DNA from 3 places in the Paenibacillus sp. UMB4589-SE434 genome. Region 2 is predicted to be linked to each of the others. Evidence: predicted binding sites of a transcription regulator. Region 2 holds the regulator's gene; each other region holds the start of a gene.
The links. Region 2 encodes Rex, which represses fermentation and respiration genes when NADH is low (regulators of the CRP and FNR family bind a similar motif). Its sites were predicted from a motif close to TTGTGAAATATTTCACAA; they were not measured.
Positions count from the first base shown of each region.

Region 1: the regulator Rex is predicted to act here: its motif matches at 5,317-5,334, upstream of QP775_RS09705 (YwiC-like family protein).
Region 3: the regulator Rex is predicted to act here: its motif matches at 7,035-7,052, upstream of nadA (quinolinate synthase NadA).

Region 1 is NZ_JASOYK010000001.1:2,308,209-2,318,337, reverse strand. Features, by position in the region: gene QP775_RS09725 (ABC transporter ATP-binding protein) at 1-754, shown strand, start outside; gene QP775_RS09720 (ABC transporter ATP-binding protein) at 754-1,728, shown strand; gene ilvD (dihydroxy-acid dehydratase) at 2,046-3,731, opposite strand; gene QP775_RS09710 (acyltransferase family protein) at 4,110-5,201, opposite strand; gene QP775_RS09705 (YwiC-like family protein) at 5,463-6,209, shown strand; gene QP775_RS09700 (sugar kinase) at 6,341-7,312, shown strand; gene QP775_RS09695 (bifunctional 2-keto-4-hydroxyglutarate aldolase/2-keto-3-deoxy-6-phosphogluconate aldolase) at 7,521-8,216, shown strand; gene QP775_RS09690 (hypothetical protein) at 8,329-8,532, opposite strand; gene QP775_RS09685 (hypothetical protein) at 8,901-9,098, shown strand; gene QP775_RS09680 (2-oxoacid:acceptor oxidoreductase family protein) at 9,717-10,129, shown strand, end outside.
Region 2 is NZ_JASOYK010000001.1:313,361-323,489, reverse strand. Features, by position in the region: gene QP775_RS01550 (cell wall elongation regulator TseB-like domain-containing protein) at 1-7, opposite strand, end outside; gene QP775_RS01545 (amidohydrolase) at 23-1,333, opposite strand; gene QP775_RS01540 (redox-sensing transcriptional repressor Rex) at 1,308-1,982, opposite strand; gene dinG (ATP-dependent DNA helicase DinG) at 2,026-4,896, opposite strand; gene QP775_RS01530 (tetratricopeptide repeat protein) at 5,058-5,720, opposite strand; gene panD (aspartate 1-decarboxylase) at 5,860-6,243, opposite strand; gene panC (pantoate--beta-alanine ligase) at 6,249-7,133, opposite strand; gene panB (3-methyl-2-oxobutanoate hydroxymethyltransferase) at 7,137-7,997, opposite strand; gene QP775_RS01510 (biotin--[acetyl-CoA-carboxylase] ligase) at 8,295-9,281, opposite strand; gene QP775_RS01505 (CCA tRNA nucleotidyltransferase) at 9,278-10,129, opposite strand, start outside.
Region 3 is NZ_JASOYK010000013.1:46,631-56,759, reverse strand. Features, by position in the region: gene cysK (cysteine synthase A) at 1-491, opposite strand, end outside; gene QP775_RS25050 (peptidylprolyl isomerase) at 705-1,649, opposite strand; gene hslO (Hsp33 family molecular chaperone HslO) at 1,750-2,664, opposite strand; gene QP775_RS25040 (type III pantothenate kinase) at 2,720-3,493, opposite strand; gene nadC (carboxylating nicotinate-nucleotide diphosphorylase) at 3,498-4,361, opposite strand; gene nadB (L-aspartate oxidase) at 4,354-5,970, opposite strand; gene nadA (quinolinate synthase NadA) at 6,037-6,975, opposite strand; gene ftsH (ATP-dependent zinc metalloprotease FtsH) at 7,227-9,350, opposite strand; gene hpt (hypoxanthine phosphoribosyltransferase) at 9,443-9,988, opposite strand.

The DNA of each region.
Region 1 (10,129 bases), 2.0 Mb from region 2:
CTTACTGCAATTAAAAGAACGTCAGATGCGTAATATTCGTGGTAATGAGATTGCGATGATTTTCCAAGAGCCGATGACATCGCTTAACCCGGTGTTCAAGATCGGTGAACAAATTTCAGAACCGCTTATTATTCATAAAGGTATGTCGAAAAAAGAAGCGAAGAAACGTTCTATCGAGCTGATCGAATTGGTAGGCATTCCACGTGCCGCTGAAATCTTCAATTCTTATCCGCATGAATTGTCGGGCGGTATGCGTCAGCGGATCATGATCGCGATTGCACTAAGCTGTGATCCGAAGCTGTTGATCGCGGATGAGCCAACTACAGCGCTTGATGTAACGATTCAAGCTCAGATTCTTGACTTGATGCGTAATATTAAGAGCGAATTTAAGACGGCAATTATGCTGATTACGCATGACCTGGGTGTCGTAGCGGAAATGGCTGACCATGTAGTCGTTATGTATGCGGGCAAGGTGATTGAAGAAGCTCCCGTTCATGAGCTGTTCAAAAATCCTAAGCATCCTTATACACAGGGCTTGCTTCGGGCTAAGCCGATTATTAATCAACGCCAATCCCGGTTGTACACCATTCCGGGTCAAGTTCCTAACCCAGTATCTTTAGGAAACAACTGTTACTTTAATGATCGCTGCGAACACTGCATGTCGATCTGTGTGGACAAACAGCCACCACTTAACACGTATGAGAATCGCCACAAAGCTGCTTGTTGGCTTTATGAGAAAGGTGGGGAAGCTTAATGACAGAGCCATTATTAGAAGTTAATCATCTTAAGAAATACTTCCCTATTCAAGGCGGTATTATGCAGCGTACAGTGGGCCACGTCCGTGCAGTAGACGACATCTCGTTTACGCTGAACAAAGGGGAAGCCCTTGGGTTAGTAGGCGAGTCTGGTTGTGGAAAATCGACCACTGGTCGTACCATCTTACGTCTGCTTGAAAAGACGGAAGGCACGGTTAAGTTCAAAGGTACCGACCTGCATGAATTATCTCGCAAGGAACTTCGTGCGATGCGACCTAAGATGCAATTGGTTTTCCAGGATCCTTACAGTTCCTTGAACCCTCGAATTAACGTTGGTACAGCAATCGGTGAGGCTCTTGTTGATCACGGTCTTGTGTCCAAACATGAAATTCGTGATCGTGTAAAAGAAATATTGTCGATTTGTGGTCTTGCTCCTTATCATATTGATCGTTATCCTCATGAATTCTCAGGGGGACAGCGTCAGCGGATTGGTATTGCACGTGCACTTATTATGAATCCAGAGTTTATTGTGGCTGATGAACCTGTATCTGCGTTGGACGTTTCGATTCAGGCACAGATCATCAACTTGTTGAGTGATTTGCAAGAACAAAAAAACCTGACTTATTTGTTTATCTCTCATGACCTGTCGGTCGTTGAGCACTTATGCAATCGGATTGGTGTTATGTACTTAGGCTCAATGGTAGAGATGGCACCGCGTGAAGAGTTGTTTGCTAGACCTCTTCATCCTTATACGAAGGCGCTGCTCTCTGCAATCCCAGTACCGGACCCGACACGTAAGTCTGAACGTATTGTACTTCAAGGAGACATTCCAAGCCCGGCGAACCCGCCTAGCGGCTGTAAGTTCCATACACGGTGTCCGTTTGCTAAAGAAATCTGCAAGCAGCAGGTACCAAAGTATGAGGAAATGGCGTCAAACCATTTCGTAGCTTGTCACTTTGCTGGTGAATTTTAATACTAATGCTTATTAATGAACACTCCTTTTCGTTATTGATGACGAAGAGGAGTGTTTTTTTACAGCTTTAAGGTATATTGTCACAAGAATCCCTCGACTAGATTACAATTACACACCTATAATGGATAGCGGCTGTAAGACGAATTAAGATGCCGCAGCGCTACTGTTGAACAGGAGACTGAACCAGAACGAATATAAAAATGCCCTTGATTCACTCACGGTTGGAGTAATCAAGGACACTCTATATACAAACGATAATATTATGATAATGATGCCGAAGAACGATATTTAGCTGGCTCGAACTGCGTTACTCCGTCTTATACCTTTAACACACCGCCTTGGCTGGCGTTTGTTACTAGCTTGGAATAGCGGGCCAACAAACCAGTCTTAACCTTAGGCTCAAAACCTTTCCAGTTCGCTCTACGTTGTTCCAGAACTTCATCCGATACTTGCAGCTCAATCTTACGGTTAATCAAGTCTAGATCGATGATGTCTCCATCCTCAACAAAGGCGATAGGACCCCCTTCAGCTGCTTCGGGTGAAATATGGCCAATGCTAATGCCGCGAGACGCGCCGGAGAAGCGTCCGTCTGTAATTAGTCCTACCTTGGCACCTAGCCCCATGCCGACAATCTGTGATGTCGGGGCAAGCATTTCTGGCATGCCTGGGCCACCTTTAGGACCTTCGTAGCGGATAACGACGACATGACCTTCTTTAACCTTGCCATTTGCAATGCCTTCAAGAGCCTCATCTTGTGAATCAAAGCAGATTGCAGGACCTACGTGGCGACCTCCAACAGCTTTATCAACCGCACCCACTTTAATAATGGCGCCTTCAGGTGCCAAATTACCAAACAATACGGCAAGTCCGCCTTGCTCGGAATGTGGGTTGTCGAGTCTATGGATTACTTCCGTATTTTGAATCTCACAGCCAGCTACGTTCTCACGCAGTGTCTTGCCTGTTACAGTAATACAATCACCATGCAGAGCCCCTTCTTTATTAAACAGCTCATTCAGGACAGCGCTAACGCCGCCAGCTTCGTGAATATCCTCAATATGATAATCGGATGCTGGTGCTACTTTGGACAGATGAGGAACGCGCGAAGCAACCTCATTGATACGGGCAACAGGATATTCAAAGCCTGCTTCATGTGCGATTGCTAGTGTATGCAGCACTGTATTCGTGGACCCACCCATTGCCATATCTAGTGCAAATGCATTGTCGATCGCTTCAAGGGTGACGATATCACGCGGCTTGATGTCCAGTTTGATGATTTCCATTAACTGTTTTGCAGAACGTTTTACAAACTCTCGACGTTCCGCGGAGACAGCTAAAATGGTACCATTTCCAGGGAGTGCGATACCGAGCGCTTCTGCCAAGCAGTTCATCGAATTTGCTGTAAACATGCCGGAACAAGAGCCACATGTTGGACATCCATATTGCTCCAGCTCGAGCAGACCTTTGTCATCGATCTTGCCGGCTTGATAAGCGCCCACCCCTTCAAATACGCTTGACAAGGAGATGGAACGGCCATTGGAGTCTTTACCGGCTTTCATTGGGCCGCCACTTACAAATACAGTCGGAATGTTGCAGCGCAGTGCGCCCATAATCATACCCGGAGTAATCTTGTCGCAGTTCGGGATGCAGACCATACCGTCGAACCAATGCGCAGATACGACTGTTTCTACTGAATCTGCAATAATATCACGGCTTGGAAGTGAATAACGCATGCCAATGTGACCCATGGCGATGCCGTCGTCTACACCGATTGTGTTAAATTCAAACGGAACACCGCCAGCTTCGCGAATCGCATCTTTAACGATCTTGCCGAATTCTTGAAGGTGGACATGCCCAGGAACGATATCGATATAAGAGTTGCATACGGCAATAAACGGCTTATCAAAGTCTTCTTCCTTTACACCAGCTGCACGGAGCAGGCTGCGGTGTGGTGCACGGTCGAAGCCTTTCTTAATCATGTCTGAACGCATCTTAGGGGCTGACATTGTTATTCCTCCACTTCTCTACTTCATAGCATTAACGTATGAATTGTGTATATTATGATGAGTCTATCATAACTAACGGGCTTTTTCTAGCGACTTGCACATGTAAAATAGAAAGAAATTCTCATAGCTATAACCTCACATTTTTCACGCAGGGTTGCTGCTGTATTTCTAGAGAGGATTGAACTACAGATGATTATTTAATAATTACGACGGGAGTCTTGTACCGGTAAGGTTGCGCTGATTACGAATGCATACTTCAAATGTAAATGACACAAGAGGCACAGCGTGTGCTGTGCCTCTTGTGCAGGAGTGAAGCGTATGGTGTATGTGAAGCATTCGTCTGAGTCACGCATCGAGGGTGAAGTGTTAGCGGGGGAGCTAACTATGCTTCATGCGCTGACGCCAAGCGTCGCGTCGTACCCAGCCGAATACAGCTTCTCCGTTAGGTTCGATCAACGGGTGAGCGATATTACGTACGATAGGCTGTGCGAGAAGAACAGTGCAACCGATCGAAAATATAATGAGCAAAGATACTGCAATTCCGCTTGTGACATGTTGATAAAGGCCAAAATATTCTGCAAACCTCACGATTAGGCCATGCAGTAGAAAGACGTACAATGTCCGTCGGCCCAAGTCTGTGATGGCGCAAATACGCTGCGGCACCCAAGCAAGAAAGGCGATTGAGGCGATAAATTCAATCAAATATATTGCAAATCGAAGCATAATTGCCGACAAGCCATCATGAATCCAGCCTAGTTCATTAAAGGTCATATTGTTCATGAGCCAAATTGGTTCAATCTGTGGTGCTAATAAGTATAAGCCTACCAGCAGTCCAGCAGAAACAAGGGCTCCAATAATTCGAATAGGTATGGTCACACGTTTGCGAAGGGACTCCAAGCTGCAAGAGTAACCGATAACGAAAAATGGCAAATACACGAAGGTTCGAGAAATCGCAAACCAAGCACCGCCAAAAGGAATAAAGCCAACCAAAACGCCAAGTGCAATCGACCACAACACAGGGTGCTTGACACCTTTGTGAATAAATACTCTTAGTACTATTCTCCAGACTAAATGTCCGATTAGAAACCATAAGAGCAAATAAGGGACAAAGAAGGAGTGTGTAACACCAGGCACACGGAACAGCAAATAATCCAATAGCGAGTAGATCGATTGAAACACTACATATTGCAAAGCGATCTGCCGCAAAATCCGATTACCCTTCTCGCTAAACAAATTGGACCGTGCGAAATAACCGGTAACACCTACAAATAAAGGCATGTGGAACGTAAAAATCCACAGAAACAAAGCTTTCATTTCAGGCATTGCATGGATTAAAGGTTCAATTGCGTTAGCTACAAATACAGTAACGATAAGCAAGAATCTTAAGTTCAAGCCGAAAGTCTCTCCACTCCAAGGGGACTTTATCGACGCGTTGCTAAGCATGGGATGCTGCAACTTGCGTTCCCACATGTTCGTATCCTCCTCATGATGAGCCCAGGCCACGCGCAGGATTTCTCTATTTTTTCGTTCCTCATTTGAGGTATATTTTATCTACCCAAAAGATAGCATATGTTCTTGTGATGGATTGTGATATTCATCACAAGAAAATGCGAGTTTGACAAATGACAGTTGACAGAAGTTTGAACGTTCCCTTATTCACTTAGACAGAAGCGGGTACTTCTATTAATATATAGTTATCCATCGGAAAAATATGGTGCAAGGGGAGACGAAATGGCATTACAAGCAAAGAAAAACAAACGGGGTTCTATGCCTATCATTCCAAACCAGCATGGTGCATGGGCGATGTTGATCATTCCATTCCTACTGGGGATGCTTGCAGCAAAGCCGAATTGGACGCATCTCTGGCTTGCTGCAGCCTGGTTCTCGGCTTATTGTGGTTCATTTGCTTTCCTGCAAGGAGTAAAGACTAGTAAATATGCAGCGTATAAGAGAGCATATCTCGTATGGGGCACTGTGCTGCTTGTGTCCGGCGTCATCTTGTTAAGCTGCCGTTTGGACATTTGGTGGATGGGAGCAGTTATGCTGCCGTGTTATTTGGTTCATATCTGGTTTGCGAAACGCAAAAATGAACGTCACTTTCTAAATGATGCAGTTGCCGTATTGCAATTTTGCTGGATGCTGATCATAGCTTTTGAAGTTGGTGGAGGTACAGCATGGAGCTTGGCATGGCGTTTGTGTGCGGCTTGTGTACTTTATTTTGTGGGGACTATATTTTATGTTAAAACGATGATACGTGAAAAGGGAAACAAGAACTACTATGTAGGGTCTGTTACGGTACATATTGTGGCAGGTACTACCGTTGGATTGTTATTGTCGCCATGGCTGGCGCTTCCCTTTGGGCTTCTATTTTTCAGAGCCGTATGGATGCCCAATCAGCGTGTAACGATTAAGCAGGTTGGCATCTCGGAGATTGCATTTAGTGTGATGACTGCATTCTCGCTTGCCTTATGTATATAAGGAACGAGGTTCAGGAGAACTGGGGATAAGCAGCAAATTGTCAGAATGTTGTAGAAGATCTGGATTGACGATATTTGGAAGCACGTTTAAACTAGAGGGCATAACAACGGCTGTGGGGAGGGCACATCGGGATGGAAGCGTTGTCAGATCAAGTCGTAACGCCTGACGTCGTTACGTTTGGGGAATCGATGGCATTGTTCAGTTCCGCAGATACGCGGGGTCTGGAATATGCGCAGACGGTTATGAAGTCTTTTGGTGGAGCAGAAAGCAATGTGGCGATCGGCTTGTCAAGGCTTGGCCACCGCGTTGGATGGTTTAGTCGGCTAGGGCTCGATCCGCTAGGGCGCTATATTATGAAAGCGGTACGCGGAGAAGGTGTGGACGTGTCCCGTGTTCAATTATGCATGGATGAAGCAACAGGTGTCATGATGCGTGAGGCGGTAGCCGGACATTCCTCGGTATACTATTACCGCAAGCATTCGGCTGCAAGCCGTATGAAGCCTGATGATTTGGATCAGGACTACATTCGTTCGGCTAAGCTGCTTCACGTGACAGGCATTACGTGCGCGCTGAGCAGCAGTTGTGCTGACACGGTCCAAGCGGCAGTTCGAATCGCCAAGGACGCAGGTGTTAAAGTAAGCTTTGACCCGAACCTGCGCTTGAAATTGTGGCCGATTGAGCAGGCACGGGCGGAACTGCTTCCGCTGGCGGATGAGGTGGATTATTTTCTGCCCGGCCTGGATGAACTGAAACTGCTCTACGGCACTGAGGATGAGCAAGCGATTTTTAATCGTTTGGGTCAGTTATCTGCGACTTGTATTGTGAAGGGCGGACTCGGCACGAACTATGTCGTACGTGGCTCACAAGTGAGCCGTGTTCCCTATACACCTGTGCAGCACGTGGTGGATACGGTCGGAGCGGGTGATGCGTTCTGCTCAGGGCTGCTGTCAGGAATCGTTCGGGGTTATGACATTGTGGAGGCAGTTCAATTAGGCAATGTCATGGGTGCGATGGTCGTGCAGGCATTTGGCGACTGGGAAGCGCTGCCTACATGGGCGCAAGTGCAGGATAAGCTGAACCACGCTGTACATATCGAGCGTTAAGCAATCACTGAGGAATGGCTTTCTACTGCAGACTTTGCTGCTACACGTTCGTGTATGGTCATTTGTACACTACAACTAGAATAATTGTGTGACGAATGCGTGGGCTCATATTCGTCACACAAGATCATCATGGGATTTACACGGTTTGGTTAAGCGTATACCGGTTATACAGACAGACTAATAACTCATGGGAAGAGGAGTGTCAGAGATGAACAAAATTCGTTTGCTGCAGCAAATTCAAGCATGTGGTGTAGTTGCGGTGTTACGTGCGGATTCGGCAGAGCAAGTTGTAGAGATGGCAGAGGAGGCGATTGCGGGGGGGATCAAAGTCATTGAAATCACACTGACGGTTCCTCGTGCATTACAAGCGATCGAGCAATTACGCACCCGATATTCGAGCGATCCGAATAGCCAACTTTCATTTGCCATCATAGGAGCAGGCACTGTACTTGATGCATCTACGGCCCGTGCTAGCATATTGGCAGGTGCGGAATTCGTGGTTGGTCCCTCCCTGCAAGCAGACACAGTGAAAATATGCAATCTGTATCGTGTGCCAGTTCTCCCTGGTGTTATGACAATCTCTGATGTTCAGCAAGCTTTGGAACTGGGAGTTGATATTGTGAAGCTGTTCCCGGGTAATCTGTACGAGCCGTCCATCATTAAGACGATGAAAGGACCTTTGCCGCAAGCCAACTTTATGCCGACTGGCGGCGTTAATGTGCAGAACTTGGCAGACTGGATTCGTGCGGGAGCGGTTGCGGTAGGAATTGGCTCAGATCTGACCAAAGACGCCGTAGCTACTGGCGACATGTCTCATGTCCGACGTCAAGCTGAACGTTATATGGAAGCTTATCGCCAAGCGATCGGCGTTGAAGCCCCACTTGCCGGAACGATCTCCGGATAGGATCAGGGATCAGTTTCTTCTATAATTAGACTGCAATGTCCATAAGCTGACTCGTCGATTATCGGGGGGTCAGCTTTATTGTCCTTACTTATGTGATCGTAGGTGTCTTCAACTATGTCCAATACTGCTCCATAAAGTTAACGATGGCATTCAGATACTGCGGGCACAGAAACGTGAACGTCAAATTGCGACTAGTCTTGAAAACGCAGAAAATGCTTGAGCACAATGAGTTGCGGAGGAGTGCTGTAGGACGATCACGTTCTGCGAGCGGCTGCGTTGTAGATATGGATGCAGACAGCGGCTCGGGATTAATCATGACGATACAGAGCGCGTTATGCTGGTGATAACGGTAGATCGTTATGAGAAAATGATGCAAAGCGGGAAAATTAGATAAGCAGTGCTTGCCTTTCTATTCGAATTATGGCTGGTGATCTGATTTGGGATGACAAATGCCACGATTGGATCAGATGAGCAAGAAAGAGTTTATAATCTAGCTGCATTCTATAGATACGGGTGTACCCTCCATACTTTCCGTATCCCTTTTGGCCAAAGCGTATTTTACGGACTTTAAGCGTGTATTTAAATATACTAGTGACCATCGTATATAGCAAAGCATATCATAGGCTATAGGACTTAAGCCCATTGTTCCAAAGGGGCAGCTAAGTGGCAGACATGAGCTTTTATATGGATGGTAATGTATCAGGCATGGATAATACGCTGGACAGTTTGGGTCATGAGGACACGTCAAGCGAGCTTACACGACTTGTGTGCGTCGGATCCATGATTACGGGAGCATCCAGTAAGCGGTGTGGAATGGCATGTCCAGATCAAAGGTTTAATCGCGTATGCTGTAATCTGGGAGGCAGTCGCAATGGGTTGTAGTAATGGCAGAGGTATATCAACTGCTGCATGAAGCAGTGACCCGCCATTACCCGCCAGATGAGCTGAAGCGCTTCGCGGTAGATTTGGTGAGGAAGCTGAACTCGGTAATATAAAGAGAAACGGAGCAGGAATTCGATTCACTACGTCGAATAATGCATAAGAGTAATAACTAATAATTATAAGGAATGTAGCAGTCCATCTATCGTTCTACTACATTGCAAGACGCTTCGATGATCCAACACAGGTGGAAATTTGAGCGTCTTTTTGAATATTAGGCATGAGCACGTAGTCCTCCACCCCATCTAAAGCCTCTATGTTAACGCAAAATAGCATCGTCCCAGTCTTCTTCAATTAGGAATTTCAAAATTTGACTTCTTCATTTTCACATTACCGACATAGTGTAATCGTCAACACGTGACTTGAATCACACTACCAAATGCGTATTTGGGTTACCATTTTGTCAGTCTATTACAATTTGGTTTGACCTGTCCTCGTTGCGGAGCGTCTCCTGGCACGTGTGCAGAAGTTCGGAAACTCATGCAGCAGACAGATAATGATATAAGATATTAATATTCCTGGCCTATTTAGGCATAGGAGATCGGAAAGGAGATCCACCACATGGTCACATTGCCCAAAGTGAATGAGCTTGGCTTCTTCGAGATTCGACTTGAATCCATAGGAGGGTTAGGTGCCAATCTGGCTGGCAAGATGCTGGCGGAGGCAGGGGTTACCGGCAGCGGATTAAATGGTGTCAGCTTCTCGTCATATGGTTCGGAGAAGAAGGGCTCCCCGGTGAAAGCACACATTCGTTTTTGTATGCCAGACACACTTATTCGAGATACGACGCCGGTTGAACGCCCGCATATTGTTGGTATATTTCATGAAGCGCTTTACAAGACGGTAAACGTAACAAGCGGCGTAACAGAGGACAGTCTTGTACTGGTCAACTCTGCAAAAACACCAGAACGATTATTGGAAATGCTGCGCTTGCCTGGGGGCAATATCGCCGTTATTGATGCAACTGGCATTGC
Region 2 (10,129 bases):
TGGCCATCTTCGCCTCCTCCGTCTATCGGCTAAGCAAGCCTTCAAAGCATTGCGAAGCTTCATAGCGAATTTGTTCTTCATCAAGCGTCGTACATGTGCCGTCCTTGACCACTTGTTTTCCGTCAATCCATACATGTTTGACATCTTGGCCTGAAGCTGAATACACCATGTGCGATACAAGATCGGTATGTGGCAGCAAATGAGGCTGGTCAATGTTCACAGCAACAAAATCTGCCTTCATACCCACTTCAAGCAGTCCGACATCTTGCAGTCCGATTGTACGCGCACCATTAATCGTAGCCATACGCATCGCCTCTGCGGCAGGAACAGCCGTTGGATCGCCCGATACCCCTTTATGAATCATTGCTGCCAGTCGCATTTCCTGGAACATATCCAAGTTGTTGTTGCTTGCCGCACCGTCCGTTCCCAGGGATACATTAACTCCAGCGCGTTGAAGATCTACAACTCTTGCAATCCCACTCGCAAGCTTCAAGTTGCTAGCTGGATTATGAGATACACCTACATGATGACGTGCAAGCACTTCAATTTCTTCATCTGTCAAATGAACACCATGAGCTACAAAGGACGGTCGGCTAAAGAAGCCCAATTTCTCGAGATGAGCTACTGGACGCAGGCCATAATCTTTGACGTTCTGCTCTACTTCCGCTCGTGTCTCAGACATATGTGTATGCAGCATCAAATCCATATCGTGCGCTGCCTGTACGAATTTCTCTATAAACGCTGGTGGACACGTATAAGGAGCATGAGGGGCTAGCATTGTCGTAATGCGCCCTTCCGCCTGACCGTTCCAATCTTTCGCGAATTGGACCGCTTCATTCAGCTTCATCTGCTGTACCTCATCACTGCACAAGCCGATTGCACCACGCATCAGTGCTGCACGGATACCCGCCTGCTCGCTTACCTTTGCTACTTCATTCATATGATCGTACATATCAACAAAGGTAGTCGTGCCGCCCTTTAACATTTCCAGAACAGCCAATGCAGTGCCCCAGTATACATCCTGATCCGTAAACTTTCCTTCCATAGGCCACATTTTCTCTTCCAGCCATCTTTGAAGCACCATATCGTCGCCATAACCACGAAGCAGCGTCATGGCAGCATGCCCATGCGTGTTCACAAGACCAGGCATAAAGAACAGCCCGTTCCCATCAATAATTTGCGCATCGGCTTGATGATATTGTTCAGGCAAATCTGCACCAATATGCATGATCCGACCATTTTCAACTACCATATATCCTTTGAGAGTCGAACTAGTCGCATCTGGCTGCAATTGTGCAAATAAGCCATTACGTACGATTAATGTTGTCGTCATGTGTCACCGTGTCCTTTCCTTCTTCATCATCTTGTAAATAATACGCCAGGCTGAACAGATCAGTCGTAAAGTCAGCCGTATGCACACGGATATGCGCTGGAACTTTTAAAATAACAGGTGCAAAGTTCAAAATCGCCTCAACTCCCGCCTGAACGAATTGATCTGCGACTTGCTGTGCTTCCAGTGCGGGTACAGTAATTATCCCAATACGGATACGATTCTCGATCACGGTAGATTGTAATTCTTCCATCGGTTGAACGCGTAGATTGTTAATAGTCGTATTTATTTTGGAAGGCTGCGCATCAAATACGGCTACAATCTTCATGTTATCATTCAAATATACCGTGTAATTACATAAGGCATGTCCTAGCTTACCAGCACCAACCAAACCAACGTGCACTTTCTGATCCAGCTTTAGAATATGCTTGATCTGCTCAATCAAATACGACACGTCATAGCCGATCCCTTTGCGTCCGAAATCTCCGAAATAAGCCAAATCTTTGCGAATCTGAGCCGGATTCAAATCCAGCTTCTGCCCAAGATCCTGCGAGGATACAGTCAGAACCTCACGTTGCTTTAATTCCAACAGATGGCGCAGGTAAATCGGTAGTCGACGAACGACTGCTTCTGATATTTTTAACGTCTTCATCGATAGAGCCCCCTCTCGATAGTTAAATACAGTTGTAGAGTTCTTAGCTGTTATTGTCTATCGTTTCGTTATCTTCTAACCAGGTTTCGATCCGAGGCACTAGTTGATCCGTCGCCATATGTTCCATCTTCGGACCTGGCAGCGAGTATAAGAAATGCTTGCCATAACTTGTCTCAATTACACGCGTATCATAAATGATGACGATTCCTTTATCCCGAGTTGTACGTACCAAACGTCCAAATCCCTGCTTAAATCGAATGACGGCTTGCGGTATAGACAGCTTGCGAAACGGGTTTTGCTTCTGTCTTTTCAGGCGATCCGACTTCGCTTCTACAAGCGGATGATTCGGCGGCTGGAACGGCAATCGAACAATAGCGAGGCAAGTAAGTGCATCACCAGGAATATCTACACCCTCCCAGAAGCTGCTTGTACCCAGCAGCACAGAAGACGTCTGCTCCTGAAATCTTCGAGTCAGCTTACTCCGGTTGCCGCTATCCATCCCTTGTCCCAGCACTTGAATTCCATGCGGCGCTAGCGAATCTTTGAGCTGTTCATAAACATCTTTGAGCATGCGATAAGATGTAAAGAGTACGAGCATGCGGCCGCGGGTTACTTTGGCAATATCCCCTATCGATTGAGCCAGCTTGCTGTTAAATAGCGGGTCACCTGAACCTTTAACAGTAGGAAAATCTCGCGGAATAACAACCAGTGCTTGTTCTCGGTAATTAAATGGAGAAGGTAAAATCACGCTGTGCAGCCTACCATCCCGTGCAGCTTCCTTCAAACCAATCTGTTCTTCCACGAACTGGAACGACTTGTCAACAGATAATGTCGCCGATGTTAAAATAATGCTTTTCTTCGGTTCGAAGAAATAACGATTTAAAGCTTCGCTTACGTCAACTGGCACGCCGTACATCTGCATTGATTTATGACGGTACTGCATGTTGCCTTCCATCCAATAAACAGTATCAGGTTCCGTACCCTTCATAAATTGCCTGAATTCATCTCTGACTTCAGCTAAATCTTTAAATAGCCCTGTAACATCAACAACAACGGCTTGCAGTTCTTCATCATCAACATCTTTCCACTCATTGACCAACTTCTCACCCGTTCGAACGATGTCACTTAAACGTACATGCACATCTTCTTCCAACTCAGTTACACCGCTCCAAGACTCTGGCCGTGATTGTGACTGCAGCCTCAGTACGGATTGCCCTGCTTCCGCCTGACCCGCTTCAGGCGGTGGCATTAGTTGGAACAATGCATCGTTCATCCGATCCCACACTTCTCGTACATCCGCAAGCTGAGTGAGCAGCTTCTCAATGCCCTCAGCCCAAATCATCGCTTTCTCGTTGCCTGATAGACGCAAACGCATCTGTAGAAGAATAAGCGCCCCGTTCTTGCTGTCCTTAAACAATCGAATAAGGGGATGAATTAGTGAAAAGTATTGCAAGTGAAGACCAAGATGCTTCCCTGCTGTCTCTTCAAAATGATGCGCTTCATCAATGACCAGGTGTTCATAGGCAGGCAGCAGTCGATGCTCTGCGATCACGTCAGTGAACAACAAAGAGTGATTCGTAATGATAACATCCGACATGTTGGCATCATTCTTAGCCCGGTGATAGAAACACCTTCTAAACCAAGGACAAGCCCGGTTCAAGCACGAATCGCTGTCACTCGCGACAGTATCCCAGAATTCCGGCCCCTTTTGAATCAGATGCAGTTCTTCATCATCGCCATGCTCCGTCTGACTTAACCAGACGATCATCTGTGCCGCAGTCAAAATATCGTCCTTGACGTGCACAAACTCTTTATAGTTTATTTTATGTTCAAATTTTCTCAAACACAAATAGTGGCTGCGTCCTTTAAGAATCGTGGCTTTAAATGGAACAGGCAATATCTGCTCCAGAAGCGGCAAATCGCGTTGTCTTAACTGCTCCTGCAGATTAATCGTGTGTGTGCTAACAATCACTTTCTTATCGTGCTTAACGCTATAATAAATGGAAGGCAGCAAGTAGCCAAGCGACTTGCCTGTACCCGTTCCTGCTTCAATCAACAGATGCCGATCATGATCAAGGCTGTCCATCACCTCTTGGAACATCTGTTCTTGAGCTTCGCGCGGTTCGTAATTACTTAATCTTTCTTTCAGATTAGATTTCACTTCGTCCAGAAATTGTGTAAACGAGCTTCCTTCCAAAGCAGGTTGATCCATTCCTTCACGAGGTGGAAGCACATGTGTCCACTCCCCCAGCTTAAATGCAAGCTGGCGATATGCCGATACATCCCCCTCCTCGCTGAGCCGTACCGCATCTTGCTCGCGTTCTACCAGCTTCGTATATAACAGCCAGCCCAGATCCTTCTCGTCAGAGCCAAATAAGTCCACAATCCGCTGAAGCGTTAGCAATGGTAAATCATCTACAGCCTGTAGGCAACGAATAAAAATATCCGCGGTCGCAAGTGCATCACTGTCTGCTTGATGAGGACGTTCATGGGTAATATTAAATGCTTGGGCAACCGATCCTAACTGATAAGAAGTCAAGGAAGGAAATAAAATGCGCAGCAATTCTATCGTATCGAGGATTCTACCCGTAAAGGGTAGGTAACCTGTATGTTCTAGCGCTTGTCTTAAGTACTGATAATCAAAAGCAACATGATGTCCAACAAGCACAACATCATTTAATAACGGTACCATCCCAGTCATTGCTTCATCCAGATCAGGTGCTTCTTTCACCATCTCTTCGCTAATGCCCGTTAATTGTGTAATAAATTCGGGTATCGGGATTGTAGGCTTCACAAGGGTATGATATTCCTGTTCCACCTGCAAATTAGCTCCGAGAATAACGAGTCCAATTTGGATAATTTCATCTCCCGGTTGATTACCCGTAGTCTCAAAATCCAATACGGCAAATCTCATCCCTAACAATTCCTCTCACCATTTCTGTTTTAAGAATAACAGATGTTCAGTCGTTTGAAAATGAGGAGAGGGCAACATCTACGAAAAGATGTTCCCCTCTCCATGTGTATGATGCAGTCTAGAACGAATGCTTGTGGACATCTATACGCTTCATTCCATCGTTACGACATGTGCGCCATCCGCTTCTCTCCATATTGAAGTACGCCGTGATTATGGATGCATACCTTCAAATTGGCAATCGGTTCCGGAATTGTCGGATCGGCAAAATGTGCCTTCTGAAAATAATGCTGCGCCTTTTCGGTATTGCGGTGAAGCGCTTGTATACAGCCAAGAGCGTTATATGCCAACGCTTTTAGCTTTGCATCTTCCGTCAAAGGGATAATAAAATGAAAATGACGGCAAGCCTCTTGATTGCGACCAAGATGCAAATACGATAAGCCCAGATATACTCGTGCAATTAACTTGTCCGGATGTCTGGATATCGCTTGTTCCAGATGTCTGGAGGCTTGTTCATACATACGAAGCGTAAAGTAACCTTGCCCGTACTGCAGTGGATCATTGTAATCCGGAAGCTCGGAGTCCTCGCTTGGCGGATTCTGATTCGACACTGTGGCAGGTACTTGATTGCCCGCGCTCCGTTCAGCTCGAACGAGAGCCAGCTTTTCTTCAAAACGGAGCCATTCCTCAACTATGTGGTCACTCATGGAACGCAGCAGAGACATCTGGTGTTCCAGTTCCTGCTTGGTTGTCCCTTCTGCCGAAGGATACTGCTGGATAATCTCATCCAACAATTCGTTCATCGTCGCGAACATGTGCTGCAACACAACTTCATCCCACCTTTACAATGTGATGCTGTGCATGATTGTACGGCTCATGTTCATTGTGTGTTAATCGTTCACGTTTCATGCGATGCTCCAACGATCCAACAGCTTTACCGGTACTTGCTCGTTCTGCGCTTGAATACTAACGGATGGTAGCGTGTACTTCTACATGTGCAAGCTCAACAGGCTGGTTACGTTCATCCACAAATACAACTTTAGGCTGATATTGACGTGCTTCCTCATCATTCATCCCCGCATAAGAAATAATAATGACATTATCACCGGGTTGAACGAGTCGGGCAGCAGCGCCATTCAGACAGATAACGCCAGAATGACGTTCACCTGTAATCACATACGTTTCCAGACGCGCACCATTGTTATTATTGACGATCTGAACTTTTTCATTCGGCAAAATATCCGCCAGTTCCATCAACTGCTCATCAATTGTAATGCTGCCTACGTAATTTAAATTAGCCTCAGTCACCGTAGCACGGTGAATTTTAGATTTCATCATTTCGCGAAACAAACGGCTCACTCCTCTTCTGCAGCTTGAAGCAATCGATTATCAATTAATCGGGTCGCACCGAATCGAACTGCCAATGCAATTAGTACATCTGTCGTACGCTCACTCATCGGTAGTGCTGCTGTTAATGGCTGTAAGGAAGGGAACGCCACCACTTCCACATATTCAATCTCAGCTAGTGGTGAACCGTTGATATACGTTCGAATACGGTCCGCCAATGCACCAGCTGTCACCGTTGGCTCAACTGCAAGCCACTCCGAGACAAGACGCAAAGATTGAGATAACACAAGCGCCTGCGCTCGCTCATCCTCGGACAAGTAAACATTACGCGAGCTAAGTGCAAGTCCGTCTTCTTCTCTTACGATTGGGCATGGCACCAGTTCAACGTCCATATTCAAGTCGTATACCATCTGCTGCAGCACAGCAATCTGTTGGGCATCCTTCATCCCAAAGTAAGCTCGGTCAGGCTGCACCATATGGAACAGCTTCGAAACGACTGTTGTAACTCCATCAAAGTGTCCTGGTCGGGATGCCCCACAAAGTGAAGCCGTCATCTGTGCGACAACAACCTTAGTCTTGGTCTCCTGAGGATACATCATCTCTACCGACGGCAGAAACACAATATCGATTCCACATAACTCTGCTAACGCCAAGTCACGCTGCTCATCCCGTGGATATCGGTCAAGGTCTTCATTTGGCCCGAATTGGATCGGGTTAACAAAAATGCTAAGCACAGATACCTCGTTCTCTGCTGCGGAACGCCTCATCAAACTTGCATGTCCATTATGCAAATATCCCATTGTCGGTACAAATCCGACTGTACAATTTCTTTGCTTGTACCTATATTCTTTAATTGCGGTTCTGAGTTCCGCAATCGTTCTAACTACTAACAACGATTACTCCACCTTTCCATGTCCATACAAGCTGTCAAGTACCACATCATCCGCATGAAAAGCGTGAGCTTCAGCCGGGAACGAACGCTGCTTTACATCCTTAACATAGGTCTTCATGCTCTCCCGAATGGTCGTACCAATATCCGCGTAAGTCTTGACGAATCGTTTTTCCCGATAAGCCGGTGTATATTTTAACACATCGTGGAATACAAGCACTTGTCCATCACAAGATGCTCCTGCTCCAATGCCGATGGTTGGGATCGATAATCGTTCACTAATATAAGCCGCGACTTGATCCGTCACAAGCTCCAAGACGACAGCAAAAGCACCCGCTCTTTCTAAAGTTAAAGCGTCGTCCAAGAGACGGGCTGCGTCTTCTGGCGTCTTGCCCTGAACACGATAACCGCCAAGTTGATGTACCGATTGCGGCGTCAGTCCAATATGACCAAGCACAGGTACACCCGCTTTCACGCAAGCGTCAACCATCAATGCAATCTCGGAACCGCCTTCCATCTTAACTGCATTGGCATGACCTTCCTGCATTAAGCGCCGCACGTCCTTCATCGTCTCACTAACCGAGCTGTGATAGGTCATAAAAGGCATATCTGCCACAATAAATGTATGAGGCGCTCCCCTGCGAACCGCTCTCGTATGATAGACCATATCGTCAATGGTCACGGGAAGTGTTGAGTCGTAACCAAGTACGACGTTGCCCAAAGAGTCGCCAACCAGAATGATATCCATGTCGGCTTCTTCTACGAGGGCTGCAGAGGGATAATCATACGCCGTCATCATGGTGATCGGGTCCTGATTCACCTTCATTTGTTTCATTTTTACGATACTTAGAGGTTGTTTCACTTTCATCCTAACTCATCTCCTTATCGATTCTCTTTTTAGTTTGCGCAAAACAAAAAAACCTTTTAGCGTTTCCACTAAAAAGGTCCCAAAGCAAAAAAGAGGTCGCATGCGACGTCTCTCTGTCTCGGTCCCTTCGGCTCAGAGCAGAAATATGCAGCACAACAAGGATATGTACTTGTCAGCACAGTTCCTTTGCTTTGCGAGTGCGATTCCGAACGGATATCGCCTACATAGGTAGTATAATCAAATATGTAATCGAAGTAAATCCTCGAGTGTACCCATGACTTACATTTATTAATCAAATTAGAAAGTGGTTCCTTCACTAGTGAAATGAACATCCCCTGAAAACACTTTCCGATACTGTCCGTCCTGCCCAAGCAGAACAAGCGCACCAGATTCATCTAATCCTTGTGCAGTTCCCGTCACATCCCCATAAGGTGTTGCTACCGATACCTCACGACCGATCGTGACACTTTGCGCTTCCCATAATGTACGTATTGGCCCGAACCCCTGCTCCTCATAAAGCTTGTACAATTGCTCTAATTCCAGACAAATCTCGGCCAGCAGTGTAGCTCGGTCTATTTCTTGGCCGTATTCACGCTTTAGGGATGTAGCAATATGACGCAAGTTATCTGGATAGTCTTGTTCATCCAAGTTCACACTAATACCGATGCCAGCAATAACACGAACTAAGCGCTCATCTTCTGCTTGCGATTCCAGCAATATCCCGCATACTTTACGCTCATGAATAAGTAAATCGTTAGGCCATTTAATGCCGACCGGTACAGGTACAATCCGTTTGATCGCTCTACATATCGCTACAGCTGTTAACAACGTTAAGTGTGGGGTAAAATGCAAGGGGATACGGGGCGTCAGCACCATACTCATCCATATGCCTTTACCAGGAGGCGAATGCCAGATACGGCCTCGTCGTCCTCTTCCGCCAGTCTGCTCTTCAGCAATGACAAGCGCACCTTCCCGCGCACCATTTTCCGCCCATTTCAGCGCCTCGTTCTGAGTCGACTCCGTCCGGCCCACAATACGAATCTGACGGCCTAACGTTTGTGTCTTCAATTGTGTAAGGAGTGAGATTTCATCCAGACGTGTTGGCTGCTGTAAAAGTCGATAGCCCAACTTCGGCACGGCTTCAAATTCGAATCCCTTCGCACGAAGCCGATTAATATGCTTCCAGACGGCAGTTCGCGAAATATTTAATTCTCGGCTTATTTCTTCGCCGGATACAAACTCATTTGGGTGCGCTTGAAACCAAGCCAACAAACGTTCGTTCACGATGCCCCCCACTTTCTTTCTAAATGTTGTTGCAGCATGTAAACGTTGTTATCTACGATGCCCAATGCCACATCAAGCCAAATGCCTTCCAAACATGCTCTAACCCATGGTCCGGCCGGCCGATCTATCTTTTTTAACACATCTTTGCCGCTTATCGCCAAATCCTTAAGCTGGCGCACAGGCAAATCGTGAATCCATCTGTCACCTTCATTGAGCAGCATCTTCCACAGCATTATGCCTGACCCAGTCGGCTGAGTATCCGAGCAACTGCCGCTTGTCATTGGCAGCGTCAGCTCTTTATTGCTGCTTGAGTTGGCAGAGCCGCCTATTCGTGCCGTTACGTCCGCATCCACCAAAGCCTGCGGTGGAAGTTCATTAATCTTTGGCGCGGCACAATCGTCCACGCGCTGCGTGGCTATTGAATCGCTTGCCGCAAGCCATGCGCGGCCGCACGCGAGTGCTCCGCGCACAGCCGTCTCGCCATAGGCGAGCACGGCTTGCGCGACAGCCCGCCGCAGAGCGGCAGCGCCGTCCTCTGCGGCGGAGACGTTCGCGCAGGCGGCAGACGGTATTGCCGCCTGCGCGAGCAGCGCGTGCGCGTGCAGGACGCCTAATATGGCGTCCTGCTGCGCACCGGACAGGCGCAGCGCAGCCAGCACCTGCGCCGCCTCTTCTAAGCTTGCGCGGTGCGAAAGCGCAAGCACAGCCATACGCAGCTCGGGTGTAGTGACTTGCCCGAGCGCGTTCCATATAGAAGACGGCTGCTGTAAAGAAGCAGCCTGATCATGAGCCCCTGACTCGATCACGGTCAGATCGATATCATTTGCAGCAGCTTTACCCTTAAAGCT
Region 3 (10,129 bases), on a different contig from region 2:
ACAATTTCCGGTCCTGTCGTCTCACGGTGAATCTTAACGTTAGCCTGATTCTTGAATTGCTGCGGAATGAAGTAGCTCGGATTCTCAGCGGCAAGTTCTTCCGCCTTGCGAACTGCACCATTCATACCTTCCGAGCCTGGTGTCAGCACTAGCTCAGCACCATATGCGCGCAACAGGTTGCGGCGCTCAAGACTCATCGTTTCAGGCATTACCAATATGGCTCTATACCCCTTGGCAGCAGCTACCATGGCAAGTCCGATTCCCGTGTTGCCGCTTGTAGGCTCTACAATTGTAGCTCCCGGCTTCAAGTGACCCTCAGCTTCGGCTACTTCAATCATGCTAATGGCAATACGATCCTTAACACTTGATCCTGGATTCTGATACTCAAGCTTTACATACACCTCAGCACTGCCTTCGGGAACGATTCGATTCAAGCGGACAAGCGGTGTATCCCCAATTAATTCCGTCACGCTGTTAACGATTCTTGCCATGATTATGCCCTCCCATATGATAAAATGAATCTTATTTATTTCCGAGTAATTCAGTTGGTTTTATTACAACCTATCTTATCAACGTTATATCACGATGTCAATACACATTTTGCAAAATGTGGTACTTTAGTCGCCCAAAAAAAGCAATGATGAGAGCCTGTATCTGCTCTCGTCATTGCCTCTTCTTTGTCATCTCATTGTCATTATCGTTAATTAGGAATCAGCCTCGTGATCTAATAGCTTGGCATCGTACTTCACCCGCAGCTTCCGTTCAACTTCCGTAAGTGGATCGGCCTTAGACAGTGCTACCTCCCGCCGAGCTCGCTGTCGAACCGAGCTGCGCCCAAGCGGATCATCCTGCTTGCGTCCGCTTAACATTACGATTGCATACCCATCCGTAATCTTAACCGGCTCCGACCACTGTCCGACATCCAACTGGGCGGCGGTCATCAGCTCGTTTGCAGCTATAAATGGATCATCATCATCGATCCATCCCAAGCTCCCGCCAGCGGCGGAGCTAAAGGCATCTATTGAATATTGGCGCGCCAATTCAGAGAATGCCTCCCCCTCAGCCAGCCTATCTGACACCTTCCTCGCATTAGCCAGCGTGTCTGTTACAATATGCGACATCTCATATGCAATAGTAGACTCGAATTGATCCCTGTGTTCGGTTAAATACATATCTATCTCTTCATCTGTTACCTGAATTCCATGAATCGCTATTTTCTCTAATCGAAGATGATTGATCGCATCATCTCGAATCTGCGCCGGGTTCATACCCAACTGCTCCCGCATCGCTGTATAGTAGGCTTCCTCACTTTCATAGCCAGCCATCTGAAGACGCAGCTCCGCAGCTACTTCCTCATCCGCAACATCAATGGCTAATGCTTCTGCTTCCAGCCGTACCGCCTTCAATGTCATCATTTGATCCAGCACCAGCATGCCATACTGCCGTTGTAGCTCCCCGATCCATTCCTCTTTTGTTATCGGATTGCCACCCACAGTAGCAAGTATTGGAGGTGCTGAGGAAGGGCCGCTTTCTAGGTTAGACCTACTTCCAGAAGAATCTGCTCGAAATATAAGAATTCCTCCAAGCACAAGGACACAGGTAAACAGTATAAAGATACAACCCCATAAGCTCTTGACTACTTTGGTCATATGGCTTAATTTCCTTATCCTCATTGCTTGCTTCGCACATACAAAGCGGCTTAATGCTCAAGACATGCGACATCCAAGTCTTCAATCGGTTCTTTATGACTTACTTGTTGACTTGTTCGACGAGCTCCTGCAGCTTCTCTCTATTAAACGTATACGCTTCATTACAGAAGTGGCACATAACTTCTGCCTGTCCCTCTTCTTCAATAATAGCTTGCAGCTCTTGCTTGCCCAAGCTAATCAGTGTTTGTTCAACCCGTTCCTGTGAACACTGGCAGCGGAAGACAATCGGCATATGCTCCATGATCTGCACATCTTCTACGACCCAGCCCAACATCTCTTCCAGTTCCAACCCTTGACTCAACAGCGCTGTAATAGGTGGTAAAGCACTAAGCGACTGTTCAATCTTATCAATTTCCTCATTGCTTAGGCCTGGCAGCAATTGAATGATAAATCCGCCTGCATGGATGACTGTGTTATCTACATCAACAAGCACACCCAATCCAACAGCAGATGGCGTCTGTTCTGAGGTAGCGAAGTAATACGTAAAGTCCTCACCTAACTCCCCCGAGATGATAGGCGAGCTTCCGCGATAAGGTTCTTTCAGTCCCAAGTCCTTCGTCACGTGGATAAAGCCATCACGTCCTACTGCCCCTGCAACATCCAGCTTGCCTTGATCGTTGCTCGCCAGATGTACTTGTGGATGAGTAACATAACCTCGCACTTCACCCTTGGCATTGGCATCCGCTACGATCTGTCCAAGCGGCCCTTCGCCTTTAACCTGCACGGTAAGCTTCTCTTCCCCCTTCATCATCGCACCCATCATAGCTGCTGCCGTCACTGTCCGTCCAAGTGCTGCAGTTGCTGTGGGATAAGTCTGATGACGATGTTGAAGCTCATCTACAAGATGGGTTGTGCGTACTGCAAACACACGTACCTTGCCATTTAGCGCCGTACCACGTACCAGCATATCCATACGTTCTTCCTGAGCAGATGTTGATTCATTGCTTGTAGTCATTCTTAATTGCCTCCTGTTGCCTGTAAAATGTTAGACGCGCTAACGTATGAAATAGTTACACCATATTTCTCTGATAAATAATACGAAGACCTTCTAATGTAAGCAGCGGATTGGTCTCTTGCATCGTAACTGATTCGCTGCTGATCAACTCAGCAAGCCCACCCGTCCCAATAACACGGGGCTTCGTCCCGAGCTCTGACTCAATACGTCCTATAATGCCATCTACCTGACCTGCGTATCCAAAAATAATACCAGCCTGCATCGAATGTATCGTGTTGCGGCCAATGACTGACTTCGGCTTTGTCAGCTCAATTCGGGGCAGCTTGGCAGCTCTCTGGTACAACGCTTCTGTCGAAATTCCGATGCCGGGGACGATTGCGCCTCCCATATAGTTTCCCTTTGGATCGATCACATCAAACGTTGTTGCTGTTCCAAAATCCACAATAACAAGCGGCTGGCCGATACCATAGATCTCAATGGCCGCGACCGCATTTACGATGCGATCAGCCCCTACTTCACGTGGATTCTCATAACGAATATTAAGGCCCGTCTTAATGCCCGGTCCTACGATAAGGGGGTCTTTCCCCAGATAAGTATCACATAACTGCTCCATCGTTCGCATTATGGGCGGAACAACAGATGATATGATAACACCATCGATATCTTGTACCGATAGCTGCGACATGGACAATAAATTGTGAATCATCACACCATATTCATCAGATGTGGCCTGACGATTCGTCGCTAAGCGCCAATGGTGAAGAAGCTTGTTCCCTCTATAAACACCAAGCACAATATTGGTATTTCCTACGTCTATGACGAGAACCACAGCTTTACCCCACTTTCTTCTCATTAAGGTCCAAACTAATGTCCAATGCATTAAAGGAATAGGTAAGCGCACCTACAGAGATAACATCAACACCAGACAAAGCTTTTTCACGAATGGTCTCCAAGGTTACACCTCCGGAAGCTTCGATTAATACATGCGGCACTTGTTCACGGATCACTTTAACCGCTTCCTGCATATTGCTCGAGCTCATATTATCCAACATAATAATATCTGCGCCCGCTTGTATAGCCTGCTGTACTTGATCCATAGATTCCGTCTCGACCTCGATTTTCATCGTATACGGTATATGCTCACGTGCGCGTGAAACGGCATCGCGTATACTGCCTGCGCCTTTAATATGATTATCTTTAATCATAACAGCATCGTACAAGCCAAACCGATGGTTGGCTCCGCCCCCAACACGAACCGCATATTTCTCCAACGCACGGTGTCCGGGAGTTGTCTTGCGTGTATCCACTAGCCGTACTGGAAGTCCCTCAAGTGCCTGCACAAATACAGCTGTCTTCGTGGCAATGCCAGACATACGCTGCATCAAGTTAAGTGCCAAGCGCTCGCCCGTTAATATACTATGTGTACTGCCTACAACCTCAGCTAGTATCGTGCCTTTCTGAACCCGTTCACCTTCCTGCACCAAGGCATGAAAAGTCAAATGGGGGTCTACCACTTCGAACACAGCTTCTGCAACGGGAAGCCCCGCAATAATACCGTCTTCTTTGGCATGGATAATACCTTTGGATTGTTGACCCTGGGGCACGGTAAACGCTGTTGTAACATCACCTGTACCGATATCTTCCTTCAGCCATGCTGCAATCTGTTCACGCAGGGCCAGACGTTCTATATTAAACATCGTTGATTCTCTCCTCTGTAATACCGCGTTCGCGATGAATCAGGGTGTGCTTGCGCCAATGCCCATCGTCACGATCAGAAAAATCCTCCCGATAATGAGCCCCACGGCTCTCCTGCCGCCAATATGCCGATTCCGTTACAAGCAGTGCGCAGGTAAGCAAGTTCGCAAATTCATACTCTTCTCGTCTCGTCAAACGGGATTGGAAGAAGCCAAGCTGGCGCTTCAATTCATCAAGTCCTTTTATCATACCTTCCGCGTCACGACGCAAGCCAGCATACCGGACCATTATTTTTTGCAACTTGAGGCGTCGTTCGACTACTGCCTGCATCGGTATGTCATGACGACCGGTCTGAACGGACAGCCCTTTGACTCGATTGGTTGGCTGAGATAACTGATGAATGCGCTCCACAATTCGGCGACCAAATACAATGGCCTCGGACAATGAATTGCTGGCCAGGCGATTTGCACCATGAACACCAGTAGAAGAAGTCTCCCCGCAGGCAAACAAGCGGCCGATATTGGTCTCGCCGTTCAAGTCCGTCTTAACCCCACCCATCATATAATGAGCTGCAGGCGACACCGGAATCCAGTCACTTGTCAGATCAAGCCCATACTGCAAACAGGTCTCATATATAGTGGGAAAACGATGCTTCACCATCTCTTCAGACTCATGAGTAATGTCCAAATATACAAATGTGGACTTGGTGGCCTCCATTTCGCTAACTATTGCACGAGCCACAATATCACGCGGAGCCAGCTCCTGCTGGTGGTGATATCGTTCCATAAAGCGTTCGCCCTTAATATTGCGCAGAACAGCGCCTTCCCCTCGTACCGCCTCAGAAATTAAGAAACGCGGTGCTCCTGGATAGCTGAGGGCAGTAGGATGGAATTGGTTGAACTCCATGTCCTGTATGTATGCACCAGCCCTGTACGCCATAGCGATGCCATCACCCGTTGCTACTTCCGGATTAGTCGTATATCGATACAATTGTCCTGTGCCGCCCGTACATAAAATCGTTGCCTTACCTGTTATATATACGCGGTCACCATCAGGACGCTGTACAACAGCCCCATGACATTCGCAATCTTTTATAATTAAATCGATAGCAAAATGATCATCCCAAACGGTTATGCTTGGAATGTTCTTTACTTTCTCGGCTAAGGCACGTACGATTTCAAAGCCTGTCGCATCGCCATGGGCATGTAAAATTCTGCGATGACTATGCGCACCTTCCTTGGTCAAGGCCAGCTCACCATTTTCAAAATCGAACTCCGTGCCCATCTTCATCAGCTCTTTAACACCGTCCGGTCCTTCATGAACCAGTACATTCACTGCCTCCGGCGAGCATAAGCCGGCGCCCGCAACCAATGTATCCTGGCGATGATAAGCAGGAGAATCATCATCTGATATAACAGCTGCAATACCACCCTGTGCATACCGAGTATTGCTGTCGAAGAGCGACTTCTTGGTAATAATGGTCACCCTGTGCTTCCGGCTAGCCTGAATCGCCGCAAATAACCCCGCAATTCCCGCCCCGATAATAATGACATCGGTCTCTTCATGCGGCAGTTCATCTAGTGAAAAATCGATCAAATACGGAGGTATCATATCCGTTCACTCCTTGTTATCCGCTCTTGAGTGCATAACTCTCCTACAGAAGAGTAGCGCATGCTACTACTTCACCTGTAACATGCGCTCCAATGATAACCGTGCTTTCTCGGCAACTTGCGGCGGAACATAAATTTGCGGCTGCATCGTTTCGAGACATTTCACGAGTTTTTTCAAGTTGTTCACTTTCATGTTGGGACAAACAAGGTATTTCGTTGCAAAGTGGAACGACTTATGAGGACTGTCTTTCCGCAGTTGGTATCCCGTACCATCTTCTGTTCCTACAATGAATTCTGTATACTCTGAATCCCGGCAGTATTGAAGTATGGCCGTCGTACTTCCGACAAAATCCCCCATCGCCACAACCTCGGGTCTGCACTCCGGGTGCACAACAAAGGCAGCATTAGGATATTTGGCTTTCATCTCAACTACATCTTTAACGGTCAGCATATCATGAGTATTGCAGTAGCCTTCCCAAATGATCATTTCTTTGCCGGTCATATCTTGCACATAATGACCTAAGTTCTTATCCGGTACCCATATAATCTCTTCGGCATCAAGCGACTCAATCACTTTGACCGCGTTAGAGGAGGTACAGCAAATATCAGTTTCTGCCTTAATGTCTGCTGAGGAGTTAATATATGTTACAACCTTCGCATTGGGATGCTGAGCTTTCAGCTTGCGAAGTCCATCTACATTCACCATATCGGCCATCGGGCAGCCAGCACGCTCGTCAGGAATAATGACGGTCTTGTTCGGCGCTAATATCTTCGCGCTCTCCCCCATAAAGTGCACACCGCAGAATACGATAACATCTGCATCCGTCTCTGCTGCCTTCTGAGCCAACAAGAACGAATCTCCTCGGAAATCAGCCACCTCTTGAATCTCATCGCGCTGATAATAATGCGCCAGTATGATAGCATTACGTTCTTTCTTCAACTGCATAAGCCGCTCGCGCAGCTCACGATTCTGCTCTTCCTTACGCGCCAATGCTAGTGCTTCCAACTGCACGTAAACTTCACCCCTTGGCCTTGTCATTAACACCTAATTTACACAACGCTATTACGTGTGTCAATTCACAATTACACGCATCGTACGCAGTAGTTGTCCGTATCCGAAGTATTCCTTGGCTTATCCTTACTCATACATCGGCTTAGAGCTTTTGTCGCCGCATTAGGCAAAATGTGCAGTTATACGTCAAGAAGAGCGTACCTACAAGGCACGCTCTTCTTATATCAACTGGTATCCCAGTTGGATTATTTGTCTTCGTCTTTCTTCTCCGGCTGCTCCACAGCATCTTTAACAGCATCGTCCGAGCTCGATTCATCCTTTGCTTCAGAAGGCGATGTCGGCTGAGCAGGAGTAGCATCTACTGATTTGGAATCCGTATCCGTCGATGTAGTTTCAGGCTTCGCATCCCAAGAGGAAGGTCCAAGCTTCTCTGGCTTGCTCACCAGATTCACTTTAACATCTCCCGTATTATCAACAGTTGTAACCGTCTCTGCAGTTTCAGAAGATTGCGGTTTGACAGTATCGTCAATCGCACCATTCTCAATCAACTGCTTCATGTCCTCCAACTCAAGCGTTTCACGCTCAAGCAACGCATTCGCCAGCAAATGTACTTCTTTCGAACGTTCCGTCAACACTTGACGTGCTCGCTCGTAACAAGCATTGATCATACGCTGCATCTCTTGGTCAATCTCATAAGCGATTGCATCAGAGTAGTTCTGCTCATGGCCAAGGTCGCGTCCCAAGAACACTTCGCCTTGACGGGAGCCGAATTGCATCGGTCCAAGCTTATCACTCATACCGTATTCCATAATCATGCTGCGAATAATACGTGTTGCTTGTTGGAAGTCACTATATGCACCGGTACCAATTTCGCCGATAAATACTTCTTCTGCGACACGGCCCCCGAGCATCCCAGTTACGCGATCCAGTAATTCCTGCTTCGTCAGCAGCATCCGGTCTTCCTTCGGTACCATAGCAACGTAACCGCCAGCGCGTCCACGCGGCACGATCGTAATCTTATGCACTTGATCCGCCGCTTCCAGGAAGTAGCCAATAATCGCATGGCCTGACTCATGATAAGCAACTACGCGTTTCTCTTTGTCGCTGACTACGCGGCTGCGCTTCTCCGTACCAATAACGACACGGTCGATCGCTTCATCCACGTCTTGCATCGTAATATCTTTATGGTTTTTGCGGGCAGCAAGTAAAGCTGCTTCGTTCAACAAGTTCTCCAGGTCAGCGCCTGTAAAGCCAGTTGTACGTTTCGCAATCGTTTCTAGCTTCACGTTCTTGTTCAGCGGCTTGTTGCGTGCATGCACCTTCAACACCGCTTCACGGCCTTTCACATCTGGGCGGTCAACCGTAATTTGACGGTCAAAACGGCCCGGACGCAGCAAGGCAGGGTCCAAAATATCTGGACGGTTGGTTGCTGCCACGATAATAATACCTTCATTGGCGCCGAATCCATCCATCTCAACCAGCAATTGATTGAGCGTCTGTTCCCGCTCATCATGGCCGCCGCCTAATCCGGCACCACGTTGACGACCAACAGCATCAATTTCGTCGATAAAAATAATACATGGAGCATTTTTCTTCGCATTTTCAAACAAATCACGAACACGCGACGCACCAACACCAACAAACATCTCCACAAAGTCGGAACCAGAAATGCTGAAGAATGGCACGCCTGCTTCACCCGCAACTGCACGGGCCAGCAACGTCTTACCTGTACCTGGAGGTCCGTTCAACAGAACGCCCTTCGGAATACGAGCGCCAAGTGCAGCAAACTTGCGTGGGTCTTTGAGGAACTCAACCACTTCAACAAGCTCTTGCTTTTCTTCATCTGCACCTGCTACATCTTCAAAGGTGACACGTTTCTTCTCTTCATTATAGAGACGAGCACGGCTCTTGCCAAAGTTCATTACTTTGCCGCCGCCGCCCTGAGCTTGATTAAAGAAGAAGAAGAACAGGATGAACATAATAATGAATGGAACAAAGGATGTTAGAAGCGTCAGCCACAGGCTTTGCTCTTCCATCTTCTTCATTTCGAACTTCAAGTCCCCCTGCTTGGTACTTGCATCCATTACTTCTTGCACAGCCGGAGTACTATCCGGTATGTACGTGACGAAGTTTAAGGATTGGCTCTTGGAGCCCTCTGGCACTTTTTTATATTTACCGATGACCAAGTAAGCTCGACCTTCGTACTGCATAGTAAGTGTTTCTATATTGTTGGCCGAAAGCTCTTTGCGAAACTGGTCATATCTCGGGGTGTCTGTGGCTTCGTTGCCGCTTCCGATGAATTGAACAATGCCCACCACGACTAAAAAAAGAATCAGATAAAAACCAGAATTCTTGATGAACCGATTCATCCCCTACCTCCTCTCAAAGACACGAAGTTATTGTATCATAGCACGTCTTACCATCTCAACTTGCTTAAACCGTATAATGGCAGGTTTGTGCTTTATTTCTTATCGGTATAGATCTCGGGCTTCAGCACTCCGATATATGGCAGATTACGGTATTGTTCGGCATAATCCAGACCGTACCCGACGATAAATTCATCCGGCAATACAAATCCCTTGTAATCAGCCTCCATATTCACCGACCGTCGAGCTGGCTTATCGAACAACGTAACCACTTTAATGCTGTTCGCTTTGCGGCCTTGCAGAACTTCAATTAGATAACTAAGCGTAAGCCCAGTATCTATGATGTCCTCCACAATCAACACATCTCGACCTTCAACCGACACATCCAAATCTTTAATAATACGGACTACGCCGGAGGACTTAGTGGATGCACCGTAGCTGGATACCGCCATGAAGTCCATTTCAACTGGAACATCAACGCGCTTGACCAGATCCGCCATAAAGATAAAAGCACCCTTCAAAATACAAATAGCAAGAGGCTGCTTACCTGCGTAATCACGGCTTAGCTGTTCACCCAGCTCTTTCACCCGCGTTTGAATCTGTTCTTCGCTGAATACTACTTTCTCAATGTCGTTATGCAATGATGGGCCCCTCCTAGAGTGAATACTAATACTTATGACTTCATCTCTTCATCCATGAACCGCTAGGAAAATGAATGCTGCTGTAAATCTTGGCTTGTTGCGGCAGGCGTACGGTCGGTCATTGAACGGCAAACCAATATC